DNA from 3 places in the Thermobifida fusca YX genome. Region 2 is predicted to be linked to each of the others. Evidence: riboswitches for the same ligand, from Rfam matches in the RefSeq annotation. Region 2 holds a riboswitch; each other region holds the start of a gene.
The links. Region 2 has a riboswitch for thiamine pyrophosphate ahead of thiD (bifunctional hydroxymethylpyrimidine kinase/phosphomethylpyrimidine kinase). Riboswitches for the same ligand answer to the same signal wherever they lie in the genome.

Region 1 (7,461 bases), 1.4 Mb from region 2:
AGATGACATGGCCTTCGGGGACCTCGTCGTGGTGCTCCTCGACGACCGTCACCTCCAAGTCGCTGGACTCCAGCAGGCGGCGCGCATCGTCCACCTTCTGGCCGACCACGTTGGGCATGGGGAACCCGGCGCTGATCGTCAGCGTCACGCTCTCCTCGCGGTTGGCCTTCTCGCCCGGGGCCGGCTTGGTGGTGATCACCGTGCCCGGAGGGTTGTCAAACGAGGTGATCTCGTCTTCCACGATGTCGGTCAGCCCCACCTCTTTGAGGGCGTCCCGGGCCTCCGCCACCGAAGCACCTTCGACGTCGGGCATCTCCACATACTGCGGCCCCGCCGACAGGATGAGGGTGACGAGCGTGTCCGGCAGCAGCCTGCTCCCAGCCTCCGGGTCGGTGGCAGCGACCGTACCGGGCGGCGCCTCGTCGCTGTAGGCGGGCTCTTCCGCGGTCTGCACGCGGAAACCCAGCATGCGCAGGTCCCGGCGGGCCTCGTCGCTTTCTACGCCGACCAGGTCGGGAACCGTCTCATAGCGGCCGTCCACCATCCACCAGCCGAACCCGACCGCCACGACCAGCAGCAGCACGGTGGCGACCAGCAGCGGCGTGCGGAGACTCGGCCGCGGCGGCCGGTCGTCCTCGTAGTCGTCGTACTCCACGGGGGGAAGCTCGACCCCCTGCAGGGTGCGGGTGGCGTTGTCCGAGTCTTCCGCCGTGTCCCCGGCAGGGGCGGGCGCCATCTCCATCACAGAGGTCACCGCGGCGGACGGCTGCTCGTCCAACGCTTTCTGCGCGGCGAAGACCGCGGCAAGGAACTGGCCGGCGTTGGCGAGCCGGTAGGCGGGGTCGCGTTCCGTGGCGCGCACCACCAGCGAGTCCACTTCCGGGGGAATCCCCGGCACCACCCGGGACGGGCGGGGGACGTCCTCGTTGACGTGCTGGTAGGCCACGGCGATCGGAGAGTCACCGGTGTGCGGCTGGCGGCCGGTGAGCAGCTCGTAGAGCATGATGCCGCACGCGTAGACGTCGCTGCGGGCATCCGCGGTGCTGTGCGTGATCTGCTCCGGGGACAGGTAGGCGGCGGTCCCCATGAGCGTGCCGGTCTTGGTCAGCCCCTGCTGGCTGGCCTCCGCGGCCCGGGCCAGCCCGAAGTCGGCCACCTTGATCTGGCCGTCGTGGGTGATGAGGACGTTCTCCGGTTTCATGTCCCGGTGCACCATGCCCGCCTGGTGGGCGGCGCCCAGCCCGGCGAGGATCGGCACCATGATGCGCAGCGCCTCGGCGGGGGAGAACCGGGTTCGCGCCTTCAACGCGGCGCGCAGCGTCTGGCCCGCCACGTACTCCATCGCCAAGTACACGTGCCCCTGGTCGCTGCCCTGGTCGTAGACCTGGACCACGTTGGGGTGCGACAGCTTGGCGACCGCGAGCGCCTCGTTGATGAACCGTTGGACGAACTGCGGGTCGCGCGCCAGGTTGGCATGCATCACCTTCAGCGCGACACGGCGGTCCAGCCGGAGATCGTGAGCGAGGAAGACAGTCGCCATACCGCCGTTGGCGATCTTCGATTCGACCCGGTACCGATGGGCGAGGGTCGTTCCCACTAGCGCGTCCGCAGCCGTCATGTCCACGAGGGGAAGTTTACGGGGGAAAGCGGAAACTGACGGTCTCACCACGGTTTCGGCACGCAGCAGTAAAGAAACCCGGGGCGGGACCACGGTCCCGCCCCGGGTTTCAGCCCTCGCGCGGCGGGGAGGAGGCGTGCGCGTAGCGGCGGATCGGGATCCGCCCGGCCAGCCGGGCCCGCCGACCAGCCGACACCGCCTCCCGCATCGCGTGCGCCATCAGCACCGGATCCTGGGCCCGAGTGACCGCGGTTGCCAACAGCACCGCGTCGCAGCCCAGTTCCATGGCGAGTGCCGCATCGCTTGCGGTGCCGATGCCCGCGTCCAAAATCACAGGGACGTCCAGCTCTTCGACGATCAGTTCGATGTTGTGCGGGTTGCGGATGCCCATCCCCGAACCGATCGGCGCCCCTAACGGCATCACCGCGGCACACCCCACCTGCGCCAGCCGGCGGGCCAGCACCGGGTCGTCGTTGGTGTAGGCGAGGACGACGAACCCCTCGTCCACCAGCCGTTCTGCGGCGTCCAGCGTCTCCACCGGGTCAGGAAGGAGGGTGCGCTCGTCGGCGACCACCTCCAGCTTCACCCAGTTGGTCTCCAACGCTTCACGCCCCAGCCGCGCAGTGCGCAGCGCGTCGACCGCGGTGAAGCAGCCTGCCGTGTTGGGCAGCGGGCGGACCCCGGTTTCCCGGAGCACATCCCAGACCGACCCTTGGGCGTTCGGGTCAACCCGGCGCATCGCCACAGTGGTCATCTCGGTGCCGGAGGCACGCAGCGCGTCCGCCAGCACGTGCAGCGACGGAGCACCCCCGGTGCCCATGATGAGCCGGGAATGGAACTTCTCCCCGGCGATCACCAACGGGTCCTCGAAGGTGTCGGCGCGGGTCGTCCCGGTCGCAGCGTCGGTCAAGTCAGCCCCCCTGCACAGCGGTGAGCACGTCCACCCGGTCGTCGGGGGAGACCACGGTGCGCGCCCAGTCGGTCTTGGGCACCACCTCGTCGTTGACCGCCACAGCCACGCCCGACTCCGCCCGGGTCAGGGAGCGCACCACGTCGGCCACCGTGGTGTCCGGAGCGAGCTGACGCGGCTCACCGTTGATGATCGCGTTCACGATGTTTCAACCCCTTTCGATGGTGAGGATGAGGGAAGGAAGCGGTCTGCGGCGAGATGGCTCGCATAGTCGGGCAGCCGCCCCGTACTCAAGACTTCGGCCATGACATCTCCGGTCACCGGGGCCAGCAGCACCCCGTGGCGGTAGTGGCCGACCGCAAGGTGCAGCCCGCGCACACGGGTGGGTCCCAGCAGCGGCTCGTTGTCCGGCGGCCCGGGGCGCAGCCCCACGCACGTTTCGACGATCTCCAGTTCCGTGACCCCGGGTACGAGCTCGCGCGCGTCGCGGAGCATCTCCCAGACCCCGCCGACGGTCAACCGGGTGTCGAAGCCCATCTCCTCCTGGGTGGCCCCCAGGATCACCTCGCCATCGGCCCGCGGCACCAGGTAGACGGGGGAGCCGGTGACCAAGCCGCGCACGGTGCGGGTCACCAGCGGCTCGGCGCCCACGGGGGTGCGCAGCCGCAGCAGCTGCCCCTTGACCGGGCGCAGCGGGGGCACCACTCCCTCGGGCAGTCCGACAATGTCGGAGCTCCACACGCCCGCGGCGAGCACCACCTGGCCCGCGTCGAGAGTGTCGCCGCTGTCCAGCACGACGCCGCGCACGGCGTCCTCGCCCCCGACCACCTCCCGGACGTGCCCGGCGACGAACAGTGCGCCGCGGGCAGCGGCGGCGGCACGCAGCGCCTCAGACAGGCGGCGCGGATCCACCGAGTGGTCGTCAGGGGCCAGGAAGCCGCCCCGCACAGTGGGAGCCAGCATCGGCTCGAGCCGGCGGCATTCGCGTGAGGTGAGCCGTTCGGTGCGGATACCGAGACGGTCGCGTAGCTGCTGCAGTTCCGCGAGCGTGGCCATGTCGTCCGGGTCGAACCCCACCTGCAGGGTGCCTTCGGTGCGGTAGCCCGGGTCGACGTCGGTGTCTTCTGCGAGCTCGGCGATGAAATCGGGGTAGCGCTGCTGGGACCGCAGCCCCAGACGGATCAGCGACTCTTCCCCGAACACCGCTTCGGTTGCGGGGGTCAGCATGCCCGCCGCCACCCCGGACGCGGCGCCCGCCTTCTCCGCGGACACGACGGTCACCCGCATCCCGAGGCGGGCAGCACGCCATGCGGTGACCAGGCCAATAAGTCCGCCCCCAACGACAAGGGCGTCCGGGGCTGAGCGCAACTGCACGGCGCGCCACTCCCTTCGCCGGTATGACCCGGATCAGGTTCTGCGGTCGGAGGCGGACAGCCTCCCTCTCAGCCGGGTTCCGCCCCGGCTCCCGCGGGTTTTCGCTTTCGTCCGCATTCTAGGTCGCCCGTGACTGGGGAAGCCAAAGGTCCGACATGTACGCCTAAAGCGATCACGGTCGGTCGAGAGGATTCGGCGCGCGCCAGATGTGGAAGATTGGGACCGTGACACAGATCGATCGCGACCTCGACGCGCTCGTCGGAGAGTGGCTCACTCTCCAGGAAGCGGCCGCGGCCCTCGGTGTGAGCCAGAACCAGGTCCGGCAGATGATCCGCAACCACCGGCTCCTCGGCGTGGTCCGCGGCGGAGAACTGGCGATTCCCGCGGCGTTCATCACCAACGGCACCATCCTCAAAGGCCTCCAAGGCACCCTCACCGTGCTCGCGGACAGCGGTTTCTCTCCGGAGGAGGCGCTGCGCTGGATGTTCACCGCAGACGACAGCCTGCCCGGCACTCCGCTCGATGCGATCCGCGGCAACCGCGGCACCGAGGTGCGCCGCCGCGCCCAGGCGATGCTGCTGTAAGACACCCCGTCGCCGGGTACGCTGCACCCGCCCCGCGGGACAGGCGCTCGGCGACGATCTAGGGTGGGAGCCGTGGACGAGACTCTGCGAAAGCGGTTGGAATCCGCCCGGCTCTACCTGTGCACGGACGCCCGCGCCGACCGAGGCGACCTGGCCGAGTTCCTTGATGCGGCGCTCGCCGGGGGCGTGGACATCGTGCAACTGCGCGACAAGACCCTGGACGCGCGGGACGAGCTCGCCGCGCTGGAAGTCGTGCGTGAGGCGTGCGACCGCCACGGGGCGCTGCTCGCGGTCAACGACCGGGCCGACATAGCCCACGCCGTCAACGCCGACGTGCTGCACCTGGGACAGCGGGACCTGCCCGTGCGCTACGCCCGCGCGATCCTCGGGGACCGGCCGCTGATCGGCCGCTCCACCAACGCGGCGGAGCTGTCTGCGGCCGCCGACCGGGAAGAAGGCGTCGACTACTTCTGTATCGGCCCGGTGTGGGCGACCCCGACCAAACCGGGACGGCCCGCTGCCGGGCTCGACGAGGTGGCGCGGGTCGCCGCCCTGCACCCGCAGCGCCCCTGGTTCGCGATCGGCGGGATCAACGAGGACAACCTGGACCAGGTGCTGGCCGCGGGCGCCCGCCGGGCTGTCGTGGTCCGCGCCATCACCGAAGCCGAAGACCCGCGTGCGGCGGCGGCGGAGCTCAAACGCCGCCTCGTGGCAGCGGCCGCAGCCTGACCGCGGCCCGCCCCCGCCCGGGCGGGCCGGAAAGGGCGCTCAGCGGGGGCCGAGCGCGCTACCGGAGCCGCTGAAGAGCGGCGCGTGGGACAGCGCGCTCGGATTCTTCCGCAGGTAGCCCTCGAGGGAGCGGGCAGGGTGGCCGGTCAGCCGCAGTACGGTGCGGTTGGCGGTGCTGAGTTCCCCGGCGGCGATCGCCGTGCAGGCGCTCACCCGCTCCGCGATTTCCCGGGCGGTCAACCCCTGCGAGGAGAGGAAGTCGATGGCCTCCTCCGGGGTTTGCGGAACGTAGACGATGGTGCGTCCGGTGAGCGTGGACAGGCGGGTCGCGGTCTGCCCCAGCGAGACGGCTTCCGGACCGGTCACGTTGTAGATGCGGTTGACGTGCTCTTCCGGGGCGCGCAGCACAGCGGCGGCGACGTCGGCGACATCGTCCCGCGACACCCACGCCACGGTGCCTTCCCCGGCCGGGCCGCGGATCGTGCCGTCCTCGCCGATCCACTCGGGCAGGAGGTCCAGGTACAGGCTGGGCCGCAGGAAGGTGTAGACCACCCCGGTGGTGCGCAGGTACTCCTCGGTGGCGTAGTGCTCCCGGCCGAGGACGCAGGTCGCGGCGGCGCTCGCGTTGAGGAACGACAGGTAGACGATGTGGCGCACCCCTTCGGCCACGGCCGCGTCGATGACGGCCCGGTGGAGTTCCTCGCGGTTCTCCGCGTGGTCCGCGGCGACGAGGAACAGCACCTCGGCGCCGCGGACTGCGCGGCCGAAAGCGGCAGGATCCTCGTAGGCGGCCAGGACCGCGCTCGACTTCGGGAGTTCGGGGGCGCGGTTGAGGTCACGGACAATGAGCCGCTGCGCAAGGCCCAGCCGTGCCAACTGGGCGGCTACTTTGCCGCCGACGGCTCCGGTCGCCCCAGTCGTCGCGATAACACGTTCCGCTCTCAGATCCTCACCCATAGTGTTTATCTTCGGCAAACAGTCCCGGACGTGCACTGACCGGCGCGCCGGACCGCGCGCGAAACGTGCCGGTACCGCCCCGCGCAACGCGGCCCCGGCACCGGGAATCCCCCACACGCGCGGGATGCCCGCACGCCTGCCGGAAGCTGAGCACAACCCGGGGGCTATGTCCTAGGATCGCGCCATGCACCCCAATGTTCGCGCTGTCGCCGAACTGCTCGCTGCCCACGGCGCTTCCGGCACCGTCAAAGAGCTGCCGGACTCTGCCCGGACCGCCGCGGACGCCGCGGCACAGTTGGGCTGCGAGATCGGCGCGATCGCCAACAGCCTTGTTTTCGCCGCGCGCTACGACTCGGCGGACACCTCCCCCGATACGCTCCACCCGGTACTCGTCCTCACCAGCGGCGCCCACCGGGTCGACACCGGCAAAGTCGCCGCCCTCCTCGACGCAGCGGAGGTCGTCCGCGCCACCCCGCAGTTCGTCCGGAAACACACCGGCCAGCCCATCGGCGGGGTCGCTCCGATCGGCCACCCCAAGCCGCTTCCCACCCTGGTCGACGAGTGGCTGGAGCGTTACGAGACTGTGTGGGCCGCCGCAGGCCACCCCAACGCGGTATTCCCCACCTCGTTTACGGAACTCTGCCGCCTCACCGGGGGAAGACCGGCTGACGTGGGGCAAGAGTCGTCCTAAGAGACCGGGAACACCTGGGGGCGGTGTGGAAACCGAGATCGAGTTCTGGGAACTGGCCGCGCCAGCCTTCATCCGCGCCCTGCCCGCGCTGATGGAGATCTACGCGGCTGCCATGGCACCGCCCCCACGGCAGCTGCCGGGGCGGCAGGCCATCATGCGCCAGCACGCCCACTATCCCCGGTTCCATTCCGTGGTCGCGGTGACCGGGGAGCGCAACGCGGTCGCGTTCGCCTACGGGTTCCACGGCTGCCCCGGGCAGTGGTGGCACGACGTGGTCACCGCGGAACTGGGGCGCATCGACCCGGAAGGGGTGCGCCGCTGGTTCGCCGACTCGTTCGAAGTCGCCGAAGTCCACGTGCTGCCGGAGTGGCAGGGCAACGGGATCGGCCGGGCACTCCTGTACCGGCTGCTGGAGCCCCGGCGGGAGCGCACCGCGGTGCTGTCCACTCCCACCGGGGCCACTCCCGCCCACGGGCTCTACCGTTCGTCAGGGTTTGTGGATCTGATCACCGGATTCCGGTTCCCGGGCACAGTGGACCAGGAGTTCACCATCATGGCAGCGCAGCTACCGCTGCCGGCTGGGTGGCGCCCACGAGCC
Region 2 (7,461 bases):
GGGGTGGGGAGGGAGGACGGGATGGACTTGTGTGTGACCGCAGCGGCACAGCCGCTGCAGCGGAGAGGACACCGGGGTTCCCGGTGGGATGGGGGGCGCGGTCCGGCGGCTGGCACCAGCCGGTCGCCGCGGGGAAGGATCGCATGCGCAAGTACGTCGGGTGCTCACTCCGCTGCCACGGGTGCGCTGGTCGGACTGGCCGCGCCGCCCAGTCGGCCACCGACGCCACGGAGGTTTGAGAGATAACGCGCAGGCTCCCGCGCGCAGAAACGCCCCGTGAGCAACCGCACACCGTCGATTTCCCTGCTGTTTCCACCGCAGCACGGTGACGTTCCGCACACCTTTCGCTTCTCTTTTTCTTCCGACGGTGGTGCACTTCACAGCAGGGCGCCTGTTCCCCTGCCGCACATCGGGTTCTGCCGCGTTTGTCGCTTTTTCCAATAGCCAACCCCGGCCAAATGTGACCCAGGTCATAGATGCAAGATCGGTCGTCATACCCGCCCACGGGCACAACAGCAACAGAGGCGAAATATGACCGAAATGCGAGTTCTGGGAGCGGAGATCTGTTCGACCACTCACAGTGACCTCTCCTTGTCCGGCTTGCTGTCCGCCGTCGCGACAGCAGTCCCCCACCGACTCGCCCTCGTCGCGGGCCCGCGGCGCCTCACCTACGCCGAGCTGGACGCCCGCGCCACCCTCGTCGCCCGGCACCTGATCGACGCGGGAATCCGCCCCGGGGAGCACGTCGCCATCCTCAGCTTCAACCGGGCCGAATGGCTGGAGGCCGCATTCGGCGTCTGGCGTGCCAAAGCCGTCCCCATCAACGTCAACTACCGGTACGTCGCTGCGGAACTCCGCTACGTGCTCCGCGACTCCGACTCGGTCGCCCTCATCGCTGAACGCTCTCTCGCTGCCACTGTTGCCCGCATCCGGCACGAACTGCCGCTCCTGCGCCACGTCGTCCTCCTCGACGACGGCACCGGCGAGCACGGGGACGGCATCGACTACGAGACTGCCCTGGCCGACGCCGCCCACTCCACCACCCCGCTGCCCGCCACCAGCGGCGACGACCTCTACCTGCTCTACACCGGCGGCACCACCGGCTATCCCAAAGGCGTCATGTGGCGGCAGGAAGACATCTTCCACGTGGCTCTGGAACAGCGCCGCCGCGGCACCCCGCGGGCCACGAGCGCCGCAGTCGTCGCGGAACGCGCCGCCCGCACCACCCCGCAACGCATGCTCGTCCTCGGCCCGGTCATGCACGCCGCAGGCCAGTGGAACGCGCTGAGCATGCTGCTGTCGGGTTCCACCGTGGTGCTCAACACCGACCGGGTCTTCTCCCCCACCCGGACCGTGGAACTCGCCCACCGCGAAAAAGTGACCATCGTCCAGTGCGTCGGCGACGCCATGGCCCGCCCCCTCGCTCACGAGCTGCTGCGCAGCCCGGGACGATGTCCGAGCCTGACCACGCTCAGCTCCGGCGGCACCCCGCTCACCACGACCGCGCGCCAACTGTGGCGGGCGTGGAAACCGACCATCGCCATCCGCGACAACTACGGAGGAAGCGAAACCGGGGTGTGCGGCTCCGCCTCCGCCCGGCTCAGCGGAAAGACCCGGCGCTTCACCATGGGAGCGAGTGTCGCCGTCCTCGACGACCAGTTGCGCCCCCTGCCTCCCGGATCCGACCAGATCGGCCGGATCGCCCGCACCGGACGCATCCCCCTCGGCTACTACAACGACCCGGAGAAGACCGCGCAGACTTTCCCCGTCGACGCTTCCGGACGCCGCTGGGCACTCTCCGGTGACTACGGGACCATCGCCGCCGACGGCACGATCGAACTGCTGGGCCGCGGCGCCACCGTGATCAACACGGGCGGGGAGAAGGTCTACCCCGAAGAGGTGGAGGCCGTCCTCAAAACCCACCCGGATGTCGCCGACGCCATCGTGGTCGCCGCCCCCGACGAGCGGCTCGGCCAGCGGGTCAGCGCCGTCATCTCGCTGGCTGGAAACCGGCAGCCCAGCGACGCGGAGCTGCGCGACCACTGCCGCGAGCATCTCGCCGGGTTCAAGATCCCGCGCACCATCCGCATCGTCGACGAGGTCAAACGCACTGCCGCAGGCAAGCAGGACTACCGGTGGGCCTCCCGCATCGCGCGGGACGCGGGCCCTGTCCTCAGCCGCTGAGCTCTTCGGCTTTGCGTGTCGCTCCGCCGATCGTAATCCCCATAAACTTGGGTCGTTCCTGCCTGCCGGGCCACCGGTTCGTGCCCGAGCCACCGCACCAGGCAGTCTTTTGCGTTCACTTCCAGGCACCGGCCTTCATCTCGTACTTCACTGGGATACGGTCGGTCTCTCTTCCTCGACGAGAAGCAGGACATGGCAAAGTCACTCGGCACTCATCTCCTCAACGGCGTACGCGGCACCCTGATCGGAACCGCCGAAACCGTCCCCGGAATCAGCGGCGGTACTGTCGCCCTCATCACCGGTGTCTACGAGTCCCTCATCAACTCCGCGGGCCACGTCGTCACCGCGGTGCGACTGCTCGTCACCGACCTCCTCCGCGGAAAAGGCCTGGCGCGGGCCCGCGCCGAACTCACCCGCGCCGACTGGGGGACCGTCCTGGCCGTGCTCGTGGGCATGGTGCCCGCCGTGCTGGTCGCAGCCCGCGTCATCGCCCCGCTGGTTGAGCACAATCCGGCTGAATCGCACGCCTTGTTCTTCGGCTTGGTGCTGGCGTCCCTGTGGGTGCCCTACAGCAGTTCGGGTCGGCGCTGGCGGATCGGCGACTACCTGCTCGCCCTGCTCATGGCCGCGGCCGCGTTCCTGTTCACCGGCGTCCCGTCCACGACCGTGGACCCGCACCCCCTCATCGTCATGGCCGCGGCTGCCGTCGCGATCTGCGCGCTCGTCCTGCCCGGCATCTCCGGCTCGTTCATCCTGCTCACCGTCGGCCTGTACCTCCCGACGATGGAGGCGCTCAACAACCGCGACCTCGGCTACATCGCGACCTTTGTCCTAGGCGCGACCATCGGCCTGTCCCTGTTCGTCAAACTGCTGCAGTTCCTGCTGGACCGCTTCCACCACCTCACCCTGGTGGTGATGACCGGGCTGATGGCGGGATCCCTGCGGGCGCTGTGGCCGTGGCAGGACGACGACCGGACCCTGCTCGCCCCCAGCCAGGACAACCTCGTGCTCTGCATCGTGCTGGCGTTGGTCGGCGCGGCCGCCGTGATCACCGTCATCGTGATCGAACACCGGATCAAGGCCCGCGCAGCGCACGACGCCTCCGTTGCCCCAGAAGTGCGTCCGCAGACGAACGACACGGTCGTGCAGTAGCCTGCCCGCCTGTCCTCTCTACCCCCGCTGTCCCCTTCCGCCAGAGATCAGGGAGCAGCGGGGGTTTGCGTGTATTGCTAGCCTTCGCTGTGGACGCGGGGTGCCACCCCCAGGGTGGCTGAGAGGACACCCGTGAACCTGATCTAGGTAGTACTAGCGGAGGGACGTCCAATTGATTCCCACCATCTTGTCTATTGCCGGCACTGACCCCAGCGGCGGAGCCGGTATCCAAGCCGACCTCAAAGCGTTCTCCGCGCTGGGCGGTTACGGCACTACCGTGATCACCGCGCTCGTCGCACAGACCACCACCGGGGTCAGCGAAGTCCACGACGTCCCTCCGGAGTTCGTGCGCAGCCAACTGGACACGCTGCTCACCGACGTGCGGGTGGACGCGGTCAAGATCGGCATGCTGTCCAGCACCGAGATCATCGAGGTCGTGGCTGCCGCGATCGACACCTACCGCCTGCCCAACGTGGTCGTCGACCCGGTGATGGTCGCCAAGAGCGGAGACCGGCTCCTCGCCGCTGACGCGGTGGAAGCCCTGCGCACCGTGCTGCTGCCGCGGGCCGACCTCATCACCCCTAACCTTCCGGAAGCTGCCGACCTGCTGGGCGAAGAGGAGGCCACCGACTTGGACCGCATGCGCGACCAGGCGGAGCGGCTGCTCGCCCTGGGACCGCGCCGCGTGCTCCTCAAGGGCGGCCACCTGTCCGGTCCTACCAGCACGGACCTGCTGCTGTCGGCGGACGGCGACGTGGAGACCCTGACCGCGGACCGGGTGAACACCACCAACACGCACGGAACCGGGTGCACGCTCTCCTCGGCGATCGCCACGCTGCGCCCGCAGCGTCCCACCTGGTCGCAGGCGGTCCGCGACGCTAAGGATTACCTCACCGAAGCGCTGCGCCACGCCGACAAGCTGGACATCGGCAAAGGCAAGGGCCCCGTCCACCATTTCCACGCGTGGTGGGGGAATTGACGCGCTCCCCGGCATGAATACCGGGGTTCAGCCTGTGCCGGGTGCACGGCACTAGTCTGGCTTCCTGTTGCTCACCGTCCTGCCCGCTGCAGGCGTTGCTCCTCTCCGCCCACGCACAGGCGCGGCGGGACGAGGCGGGAGCTTTCCCCCTCGTGGACTAGGCGAGAAAAGAACTGTCCGGATGCGGGTGCAGGCTCCGCATCCGGACATCTCACTGACGCGGCAGTCCGCCCGGCGCACACCCGGGCGTGCCGCGCCACCACCGCAGACTGTCGCGGCCGTGGGATAACGGAGCTGTATCCCACGGCCGCGGTTTTCTGTGACGGGTAGCGATCCGTTACCGGGTGGGGGTGGGGGGATTGTCCCCTTGCGGGCTCCGTTCGGGCGGCTCCGCGGTGCCCGGGTCGGGCCCCTCCATCAGGTCAGGGTTGCGCCAGTGCGGGTTGGCGAAGTACTTCTTTGTCTCGGCCACCACGATCGGCGAGAGCAGGAGAAGCCCCAGCAGGTTAGGCAGGGCCATCAGGCCGTTGGCCATGTCGCTGAACGTCCATACCGTGCTCAGCTCGGTGGTGGCGCCGACGAACACCACCAGGGTGAACACGATGCGGAACGGCACCACCGCTTTCCGGCCAGCCAGGTACTCCATGCAGCGCTCACCGTAGTAGCACCAGCCGACCAGGGTGGTGAAGGCGAAGAACACCACCGCGAGCGCCACGGTGTAGTTGCCGAGCGGTGCCAACGCGGGGGAGATCTTCCCCAAGCCCTCGGCCATGCCCAGGGAGGTCATCAGGGAGCCGTCGTCCTTCTCCGCCTCGCTCCAGGCACCCGTGACGATGATGACCAGGCAGGTCATGCTCACCACGATGATGGTGTCGACGAAAGTCTGGGTCATCGACACGAGGGCCTGCCGCACCGGCTGCTTCGTCTTGGCGGCCGCCGCAGCGATACCACCGGTGCCCAGACCCGACTCATTGGAGAAGATGCCGCGGGCCACACCCTGCTGGATGGCGAACAGCAGCGCCGAGCCGAGCAGACCGCCCGTGGCCGCCTCGCCGGTGAACGCCTCCCGGAAGATGAGAGCGAACGCCGCCGGAAGCTCGGTGACGTGCACGATGAGGACGGTTACCGCGATGAGGACGTAGGCGACGATCATGATGGGCACCACACCGGCGGCGAACCGGCCGATGCTCTTGATGCCGCCCAGCACCACCGCGGCCACGACGAGGACCATGGCCGCACCGGTGAGCCAGGTGGGGATCGACCAGACGTTCTCCAACTGGGCGGCCACCGTGTTGGCCTGGGTCATGTTGCCGATACCGAACGCGGCAATCGCGCCGAACAGGGCGAAGAGGAAGCCGAGGACGAGACCGAAGCCGCCGCCGACCCCGTAGCGCAGGTAGAACATGGGGCCACCGCTTTGCTCGCCTTTGGCGTCCCTGCGGCGGTACTTCACACCCAGCAGCGCTTCGCTGTACTTGGTGGCCATGCCCAGCAGGCCGGTCACCCACATCCAGAACAGTGCGCCGGGGCCGCCGTAGCCGATGGCGAGCGCCGCGCCAGCGATGTTGCCCACACCCACGGTGGCGGCCAGCGCGGTGCTGAGAGCCTGGTAGTGGGAGATGTCGCCTTCGCCGCTCTGCTCCTTGCGGCGCACAAAAGCGAGCCACAGCGCGTGGCCGAGCAGCCGGAATTGCAGCCCGCCGAGCCGGATAGTCAGGAAGATTCCCGTGACGAACAGGAGCGGGACCAGAACGAACGGTCCCCAAATAACGTCGTTGACCGCAGAGAGAATTGATCGCACTTCTTCCACACTTACACCCGCTTTCCGGATGGCCACGGAAATCCCCGCATCCTCCCCGTCATGCAGGGTGACCGTACGCGGTGGCTGGCGGCCAGAGAACGCGGCATCTCCGTGCGGTTATTTGGTTTTGCGAAACTGTAACTTCGCCAGCATGATTCGTCCCCTTCGTACGGATTGTGTCATCGATCACTGATTAATTCTTTATTTATTTGTTTTCTTCGTTTGCGCCAGAGCGAGCTCGCTCAGCAGGCGGGCGGTGCGCTGCGGATCAGCGCCCCGGCCCACCGCGATACCCAGCAGATAAGCGGTGAGGGGAGCTGCGGGGCGGGCCACGGAATGTGCTGCGTCCCGGGCCAAGTCCAGGATGAGGTTCACGTCGTCGGTGTCGATCTCCTCCGAGAGTTCGAGTTCTGCGCAGACCAGTCGGGCCCACTCGACGAGTGTCACGGTTTCTCCTCTCCACCTCGGGCGCTGCAGTCCACCATCATCGCGGCACAAGACCGGCTGCTGCTCCGGTTTTCCGTCATTCCCCGGGCTTCCAGTTGTCGCGCCCTTTGTGTCGACACCGACCCATCCTTCTCGATACCGGGGCAGCAGAGGAATACCGGGACCACGGAATGGACATCCGGGATGCCTCACCGACAGCAGAAAAGCCGCGACGGCCCGCTGGTCCGGCGGAATCGGGGGTACTGCGGGCAAGCCAGCCCGCCTCCGGAGGACGTCAGTGGCGGGAAGTTCGCGGGGCAGCGGGCACCTACCGGTGCCGCTCCGCGCCGAACTCCCCTGCTCCGGAGAGTCTCAAACCCCCATTGCCCGACCAGCGGGCCGTCGCGGCGGCAAAGAGCGTTACGCTGAGCCCTATGGCGCGGGGCGGGACCGTCTCCCTTCCGCTTCCGGTCAACCCTCCCCGCGCCACAGGCCCGTGGTCTTTGTCCTGGTTCAGCTTGCCATCGCAGGCACCGCGACAGCGGGCTGCTCCTGGCGCACCTCGTCGAGCACCTCGCTGATCCGGTCAAGGTGGGCCCGGATCCACGGCAGCGCAGTGGGGTCCTCTGCCGCCAGGGCGCTGTACCGCTGCGCCTCGCTCTCCCCGTACAGCAGGCTGGTTGCCACCCGCACCCGCAGCGCGTGCGTGCTCTCCCCGAACTCCACGGCGGGCAGCACCCCCATCCCGTAGCGGTCCAGTAGCATGCGGGTCAGTTCCGGGCCGGTCGTCACCCCGTGCGCCTCGCCCAGCCATTCCCGCCAGACGCCGAAGTCCGGGTACAGGTAGAACGCGGCCTGGGGGGCGATGACCGGCACTCCGGCGGCACGGAACCGCTCGGCGACCGCGCGGGCCACCAGG
Region 3 (7,461 bases), 1.7 Mb from region 2:
GCGGCTCCGCCAAGAACTGCTGCTCGGCATCGGCGGACTGCGCGCGGTCCGCGCCTACTGCCTGCGCACCGGGTATCCCGAGCCCGAGGTCTTCCACATGAACGAAGGGCACGCGGGATTCCTCGGCCTGGAACGGCTGCGCGAATACATCGAGACCGCAGGACTCGACTTCGACCAGGCGCTGGAAGCCACCCGGTCCGGAACCGTGTTCACCACCCACACCCCGGTGCCCGCCGGAATCGACCGGTTCCCCAAGGAACTCGTGGAACGCCACTTCAGCGGCCCGGTGGCGCTGCCCGGGCTCCCCGTGGAACGGGTGATGGCGCTCGGCGCCGAAACCTATCCGGGCGGCGACCCCAACGTGTTCAACATGGCTGTCATGGGTATGCGCCTCGCCCAGCGGGTCAACGGCGTCAGCGCCCTGCACGGCGCGGTCAGCCGGGAGATGTTCGGTGGACTGTGGCCGGGATTCGACGTCGACGAAGTGCCCATCACCTCCATCACCAACGGCGTGCACGCTGCGACCTGGATGGCAGAAGAAGCGTGGGACGCGGCACAGGCCATGGGCCTCGGCCTGGAAGAGCTCGAAACCCCCGCAGGCTGGCAGCGGCTGGTGGAACGGGACGCAGAAGAGCTCTGGCGGATGCGCCGCGCCCTGCGCGAACGGCTGATCATCGAGGCCCGCAAACGGCTCCGCGCCTCCTGGCGGCAGCGGGGGGCCACCGACGCGGAACTCGCCTGGATCGACGAGGCACTCGACCCGGAGGTGCTCACCGTCGGTTTCGCCCGCCGCGTGCCCTCCTACAAACGGCTCACCTTGATGCTGCGCGACCCGGAACGCCTCACCGCGCTCCTGCGCCACCCGGAACGCCCCATCCAGATCATCATCGCGGGCAAAGCCCACCCCGCTGATGAAGGCGGCAAACGGCTCATCCAGGAGATGGTGCGGTTCAGCGACGATCCTCGGGTGCGGGACCGCATCGTCTTCCTGCCCGACTACGACATGGCGCTGGCCGCGCTCCTCGTGCAGGGCTGCGACGTGTGGCTGAACAACCCGCTGCGTCCCCTGGAAGCGTGCGGCACCTCAGGCATGAAGTCCGCGCTCAACGGCGGACTCAACCTGTCGATCCGCGACGGCTGGTGGGACGAGTGGTTCGACGGCTCCAACGGGTGGGCGATCCCCACCGCGGACGGCGTCGACGACCCGGACCGGCGGGACGACATCGAAGCGGCAGCCCTCTACGAGCTGTTCGAGGAGCAGGTCGCCCCCTTGTTCTACGAGCGGGACGACCACGGACTGCCCCGGCGGTGGCTGGAGACGGTCAAGCACACCATGGTCTCCCTGGGACCGAAAGTGCAGGCCACCCGCATGGTCCGCGAATACGTCGACCAGCTCTACCAGCCAGCCGCGCTCGCCATGCGGCGGCTCGCCGCAGACAACTACCGCGGAGCCCGGGAGCTCGCCGCCTGGAAACAGCGGGTGCAGCACGCCTGGCCGGGGGTGCGCATCGAACACGTCGAAACGTCGATGAACGGGGACACCCCGCAGGTCGGCGGGGAACTGGAGGTGCGCGCCACCCTGGTCCTGGGCGGGCTCGACCCGGACGACGTGTGCGTGGAGGTCGTCCTGGGACTCGTCAACGACGACGACGAACTGATCAACCCGACCACGACCGAACTCGTGCCGCTGCCCGCCTCGGACGTGGTCTACCCGCTGGTGCGCTTCGGCGGGACCGTCCCACTGGACCGCGCGGGCACGTGCGGGTACACGGTCCGCATCCGCCCACGGCACCGGCTCCTCACCCATCCCGCAGAAGCGGGGATGGCCGTGGTAGCCGAACCCACGATGGGTATCGGCACCCTCGTGCCGCACTGACCAGGACACCCGCACCGCAGCGGCAGGCCGGGTACGGCGACCCTGGTGCGGTACCCGGCGGTTGTCCCCGGGGCAGCGGCAGCCGCGGCCGCCGTCTCGGGGAGACCGCCTGGCGGCGGGCACCATCGCAGCCGAAAAAGGGAAGGGAAGCGGCCGCAACCGGCCACCGCGGCCGGAGAAGAGCTGCGTCGACCCGTGGTACGGCGGGGAGCGGCGCACCCCGGATCCGGGGCGGGTTGACGCGCGCCGCCGTCCTGCGGCCATAATGAGGCCCGACAGCACAACCAAACGACAGGGGAGCGCCTCTAGCGCTGAGAGTGCGGCACAGCCGCAGACCCTTACTACCTGATCTGGGTAATGCCAGCGAAGGAAGTCGTGGGAACCGCCACCGGTGGCGTGGTCTCGCGCACCGGTGCTTCTGGTGCGTGTCATAGCGGCCGGTGTGCGCTCTTGGCCAAGAGCCCTCCGTGACTCCGCGAAGGGACGTGACCAATCATGAGCCCGGCCGAGCCGCAACCCGGCCAGGATCGTCAATCCCTCCTCCACTGGCGCACCGTGGACATCGTGGTGGCTGCCGTCATCGGTGTCGCCGTGGGGATCGTCTTCTGGGTGTGGAGTGTCCTGTGGAACGCCACCACGGGACTGTTCGCGTTCTTCCCTCCGGCCCAGGCCATTCTCTACGGCATGTGGATGGTCCCCGGTGTCCTCGGCGGACTCATCATCCGCAAACCCGGGGCCGCCGTGCTGACGTCGATCGCCGCCGCCTCCCTGGAGATGCTGCTGGGCACCGGGTGGGGCGTCTCGGTCCTCATCTCCGGCGCCCTGCAAGGACTGCTCAGTGAACTGGTCTTCCTCGCCTTCCGCTACCGCAGCTGGGGCATGGGGGTGGCAGTCCTCGCGGGAGTGGCCGGCGGGATCTCCCCCGCGATCCGGGACAACCTCACCTACCATGTCACCTGGCCCCTCAGCTACCAGGTCGTCTACGGGGTACTCGTCCTGATCAGCGCCGGCCTCATCGCCGGGGCGGGCTCGCGTGTGCTCACCACGCGCTTGGCCGCCGCCGGAGCGCTGTCCCCCTTCGCCTCGGCGCGGGGATAGGCCGATGGGTACCGGAAACCGCGACGGTCACGGCGCGCGGGTGGAACTGTCCGGCTGGGGCTGGCGGCACGCCGGCCGCGCCGACTACGCCCTGCGCGGCGTCGACCTGGTGATCGAACCAGGGGAACGCGTCCTGCTGCTGGGCGCTTCCGGGGCAGGGAAGAGCACCCTGCTGCACGCGCTGGCGGGACTCACCGGGCCCAACGGCGCCATCACCGGCGAAGAGGAAGGCCGGCTCCTCGTCGACGGGAAACCCGCGACGAGCCAGCGCGGCCGGATCGGCCTGGTGGCGCAGGACCCGGAGAGCCAGCTCGTCATGGCCCGCGCCGGGGACGACGTCGCGTTCGGCTTGGAGAACCTCGGCGTGCCCCGCGAACAGATCTGGGCACGGGTAGACGAAGCCCTCGCCCGGGTCGGCTTCCCCTATGGGCGCGCCCATCCCACCGCGGCCCTCTCCGGCGGGGAGAAGCAGCGCCTGGTGATCGCCGGGGTGCTCGCCATGAGCCCCCGGCTGCTGCTGCTCGACGAACCCACCGCCAACCTCGACCCGCCCGGGGCACGCCTGATCCGCGACGTGCTGGCCCGGCTGCTCGCCGACACCGGGGCCACCCTGGTACTCGTCGAACACCGGGTCGCCGACGTCGTCGACCTGGTTGACCGGGTCGTAGTCGTCGAACCGGGCGGGGGAGTCATCGCCGACGGTGCTCCCCGCACGGTGTTCGCCCGGCACGGGACTGCCCTGGCCGAGCGGGGCGTGTGGGTCCCCCACGCAGACCCCGTCCCCTGCACCACGCCGGCCCCGGGAGGCCCCGTCCTCATCGAAGCGGCGGACTGCACTCTGGGCACTCCGCGCACCCCGGGGCGAAGACGGCCGAAAACCGTCCTCAATGCGGTGGACGTCACCGTGGCTGCGGGGACCGCGACCGCGCTCACCGGAGCCAACGGCGCCGGAAAATCCACCCTGCTCACCGCGCTAGCGGGACTGGCGAAACCGCAGTCAGGACAGATCCGCCCTTGCGGGCCGCTCGCCGCAGCCGACCCGCGTCCGCTGGTGAAATGGCCGGCGCGGCAACTCGCCCGGCACGTCGGTACCGTGTTCCAGCACGCCGAAGACCAGTTCGTGACCGCCACCGTGCGCGACGAGCTCCGGTTCGCGCCGCTGCGCCTGGGCATGGGCGAGGCAGAGACCGCGGCCTGGGTGGACGAACTGCTGGAACGGCTGCGGTTGACCCACCTGGCCGACAAGCACCCCTACACCCTCTCCGGCGGGGAGAAACGGCGGCTGTCCGTGGCAACCGCGCTCAGCTCCGGCCCGGCCCACGCCCCCGACGTGCTGGTGCTCGACGAGCCCACGTTCGGCCAAGACACCCGCACCTGGGTGGAACTGGTGGAACTGCTGGATGCGCTGCGCGGCCAAGGCCGGGCGATCGTGCTCGCCACCCACGACACGCTGCTGCTGCGCCACCTCGCCGACGTGGAACTGCGGGTGGCGGACGGCTCGGTCACGGAGACAGCGCGCACCGGGATGGAGGAGAGCCGGTGAACCTCACCTCTGCCCCTGCGGGCCGCGCCGCACCCGGCAACGGACAGCCGGGCGTCCGGTCCTGGCTGCTCGGCATCAACCCGGCCGCCAAACTGATCGCGGCCTGTGTCATCTCCTTCGGCCTCATCCCCGCCGTGGACCCGGTCACCGGCGGGATCGTCCTCGCCGTCACAGCCCTGCTGCTGCCGTTCAGCGGGATCAACCGGGCCACCCTGCTGGTGCTCAGCGTCCCGTTCTGCCTCATGGGGCTCTCCACATGGGTGGTCAACCTGCTCTACGGCGAAGAAGGCCTGTGGGGGGCGTCCGGCGCGGCAGTGCGCATCCTCGCGATCGCCCTGCCGGGGATGCTGGCCGCGGTCAGCAGCGACGCCACTGACCTTGCGGACGCGCTCGTGCAGCGCCTCAAAGTCCCGGAGCGGCCTGCGATGGGGGTGCTTGCCGCGCTCCGGCTGGTCCCGCTGCTGGCCGACCAGTGGCGTACCGTCACCCTCGCCCGGAGGGCCCGCGGTCTGGAAGCCGGGCGCAACCCGCTGGCCGCGCTCTCCATCTTCTTCGGGAAGCTGTTCGCGCTGCTGGTCCGTGCGGTGCGCACCGGCACGCTGCTGGCGACAGCAATGGACGCCCGCGCGTTCGGCACGGGGCCGCGGTCGCACGCCCGGGTCAGCCGGTGGCGTCTCGCTGACACGGTGCTCGTCGCGGCCAGTCTGCTGCTGCTTGCCGCCGCCTACACGGTCTCCGCCCAGCTCGGCACGCTGCGGCTGCTGTTCACCTGACACAGGCAAGGATGCCCTGGGGTCACCGACCAGGGCATCCTCCTGTGCCGTGCATTCTGCCCGGGGCCTGCCCGCGGGAGGAGGCCGCCGTGCCCCAGATGGTCTTTTTTGGGGCACCTCAGGGCGAGCGTTGACGTTCCCGCTGAGAAGCGCCCGGATGGGAAGCGGCAAGGGCGGGGCGCTGCCCAAGCCGGGCACGGCGGGGTGATAGGGAGAGGGACAGACAACAGTCCACATCGGGAAGTGGAGAGGGAGAACCCATGGGGGAGTTTGTTCGGGTCGAAACGGATGCGGACCATCCAGCCGTCGCCGTCATCCGGCTGGACCGGCCGAAGATGAACGCGCTCAACACCCAAGTTCAGCGGGAACTCGCGGAAGCCGCCGCCCAGGTCAGCGAAGACTCGGCGGTCGCCGCCGCCGTCATCTACGGGGGAGAGCGCGTGTTCGCCGCCGGAGCCGACATCAAGGAGATGGCGGACATGGACTACGCGGCAATGGCCGCGCACTCCCGCACCCTTCAGGACTGCTTCACCGCGGTGGCCCGCATCCCCAAGCCCGTGATCGCCGCCATCACCGGGTACGCCCTGGGCGGCGGATGCGAGCTCGCGCTGTGCGCCGACTTCCGGGTCGCCGCGGACAACGCCAAACTCGGCCAGCCTGAGATCCAGCTCGGCATTATTCCTGGCGCGGGCGGCACCCAGCGGCTGCCGCGCCTCATCGGCCCGGCGAAGGCCAAGGACCTGATCTTCACCGGCCGGCACGTGGATGCAGCGGAGGCCTTGGAGATCGGTCTCGTGGACAAGGTGGTGCCCGCCGAAGAGGTGTACGCGACAGCGGTGGCCATGGCAGCCCGCTACGCGAACGGTCCGGCGCTCGCGCTGCGCGCCGCCAAACAGGCCATTGACGCCGGGCTCGAAGTCGACCTGGACACCGGGCTGGAGATCGAACGGCTGCAGTTCTCCGCGCTTTTCGCTACGGAAGACCAGAAGACCGGGATGCGGAGCTTCATGGAGCACGGTCCCGGCAAGGCCACGTTCTCTGGGAGGTAGGCCACTGATGTGGCAACTGACCGAGTATCCCGCCGCGGAGCGGACCGACCTGCTCGCCGCCCCGGTTGCCGCCGCGGTGACCGAGTGGAAGCACGACACCCCGGTGGACCGGCTCCGGGTCGCCGCTATCGACCCGGAACTGGCTGACACCGCGAACTTCTGCGCGGCCTACGGGGTGCCGCTGGACGCGTCGGCCAACTGCGTCATCGTCGCGGCCCGGCGCGGCGGGGAGACCCGGTTGGCGGCCTGTGTGGTCCTTGCCACGACCCGCGCCGACATCAACGGGGTGGTCCGCCGCCACTTGGGGGCGCGCAAAGCGAGTTTCGCCCCCCAAGAGGAGGCGGTGCAGCAGACCGGGATGGAGTACGGCGGGATCACCCCGGTGGGACTGCCCCCGGAGTGGCCGATCCTCATCGACTCCGCCGTGGTCGCCCAGCCCGAGGTTGTGGTGGGCAGCGGGCTGCGCCGCTCTAAGCTCATCCTTCCGGGAGCGGCCCTCGCCGAACTGCCGGGCGCGGAAGTCCTCGACGGTCTCGCCCGACCGGCGTGACAGGGAGGCGGGATCCTCCCGCCTCCCTGTCACTCAGAATAAGAATCCTTCTACTGTGCGTACTGTGTGCAGGCTAGAAGCGGGGGACGGCAGCATGGTGGTTCAACCGTAACCTTGACCGGAACCTCACTTCGACTTTTTCCGTCATACTCATTGAGTCGCTTCACCAAAGACGTGGGGTCAGCACGAACGCCCCGTTTGCGGCCGTGCGTGATCCGACTAGCGTGAGAAAACTGCGGTGGTACCGCTCTCCGTCAGTCTGGTGTCACCGAGAAGCTGTGTCGTCGGGCCTGTGCGGTCACGGCTCCGAAGCGGTCGGGTCAACACCGCACAGTCCGGTGGATCCCGGCCGAATAGGCTGCACCAAACGGTGTTCGAGGGGATGAGATCACTATGGCAATGGCGGCAGGTTTCCCCGATGGTGAGGAGCTGCCGGAGTACATCGGCCCGTACAAGATCCGCCGGCGCATCGGCCAAGGCGGTATGGGCGTTGTGTATCAAGCCGTAGACCCTCAGGACCGTCTGGTCGCGGTCAAGGTGCTGCGTGCAGAGGTGGCGGGGGATGATATCGC

Region 1: it holds a riboswitch for thiamine pyrophosphate, as region 2 does, so the genes downstream of both, thiO (glycine oxidase ThiO) here and thiD (bifunctional hydroxymethylpyrimidine kinase/phosphomethylpyrimidine kinase) in region 2, are expected to answer to the same signal.
Region 3: it holds a riboswitch for thiamine pyrophosphate, as region 2 does, so the genes downstream of both, TFU_RS02930 (ECF transporter S component) here and thiD (bifunctional hydroxymethylpyrimidine kinase/phosphomethylpyrimidine kinase) in region 2, are expected to answer to the same signal.

What each region holds. Positions count from the first base shown of each region.
Region 1 is NC_007333.1:1,219,645-1,227,105, forward strand. It holds gene pknB (Stk1 family PASTA domain-containing Ser/Thr kinase) at 1-1,624, opposite strand, end outside; gene TFU_RS05205 (thiazole synthase) at 1,728-2,528, opposite strand; gene thiS (sulfur carrier protein ThiS) at 2,530-2,730, opposite strand; gene thiO (glycine oxidase ThiO) at 2,727-3,902, opposite strand; TPP riboswitch at 3,895-4,007, opposite strand; gene TFU_RS05220 (Rv2175c family DNA-binding protein) at 4,127-4,486, shown strand; gene thiE (thiamine phosphate synthase) at 4,559-5,215, shown strand; gene TFU_RS05230 (SDR family oxidoreductase) at 5,255-6,172, opposite strand; gene TFU_RS05235 (YbaK/EbsC family protein) at 6,357-6,863, shown strand; gene TFU_RS05240 (GNAT family N-acetyltransferase) at 6,889-7,461, shown strand, end outside; gene metF (methylenetetrahydrofolate reductase [NAD(P)H]) at 7,415-7,461, opposite strand, start outside.
Region 2 is NC_007333.1:2,646,337-2,653,797, forward strand. It holds gene TFU_RS11135 (acyl-CoA synthetase) at 532-2,184, shown strand; gene TFU_RS11140 (DUF368 domain-containing protein) at 2,377-3,336, shown strand; TPP riboswitch at 3,423-3,518, shown strand; gene thiD (bifunctional hydroxymethylpyrimidine kinase/phosphomethylpyrimidine kinase) at 3,509-4,315, shown strand; gene TFU_RS11150 (alanine/glycine:cation symporter family protein) at 4,653-6,125, opposite strand; gene TFU_RS11155 (DUF6457 domain-containing protein) at 6,318-6,563, opposite strand; gene TFU_RS11160 (pyridoxal phosphate-dependent aminotransferase) at 7,056-7,461, opposite strand, start outside.
Region 3 is NC_007333.1:672,590-680,050, forward strand. It holds gene glgP (alpha-glucan family phosphorylase) at 1-1,876, shown strand, start outside; TPP riboswitch at 2,160-2,265, shown strand; gene TFU_RS02930 (ECF transporter S component) at 2,372-2,974, shown strand; gene TFU_RS02935 (ABC transporter ATP-binding protein) at 2,979-4,517, shown strand; gene TFU_RS02940 (energy-coupling factor transporter transmembrane component T family protein) at 4,514-5,290, shown strand; gene TFU_RS02945 (enoyl-CoA hydratase/isomerase family protein) at 5,551-6,339, shown strand; gene TFU_RS02950 (YbaK/EbsC family protein) at 6,347-6,889, shown strand; gene TFU_RS02955 (serine/threonine-protein kinase) at 7,283-7,461, shown strand, end outside.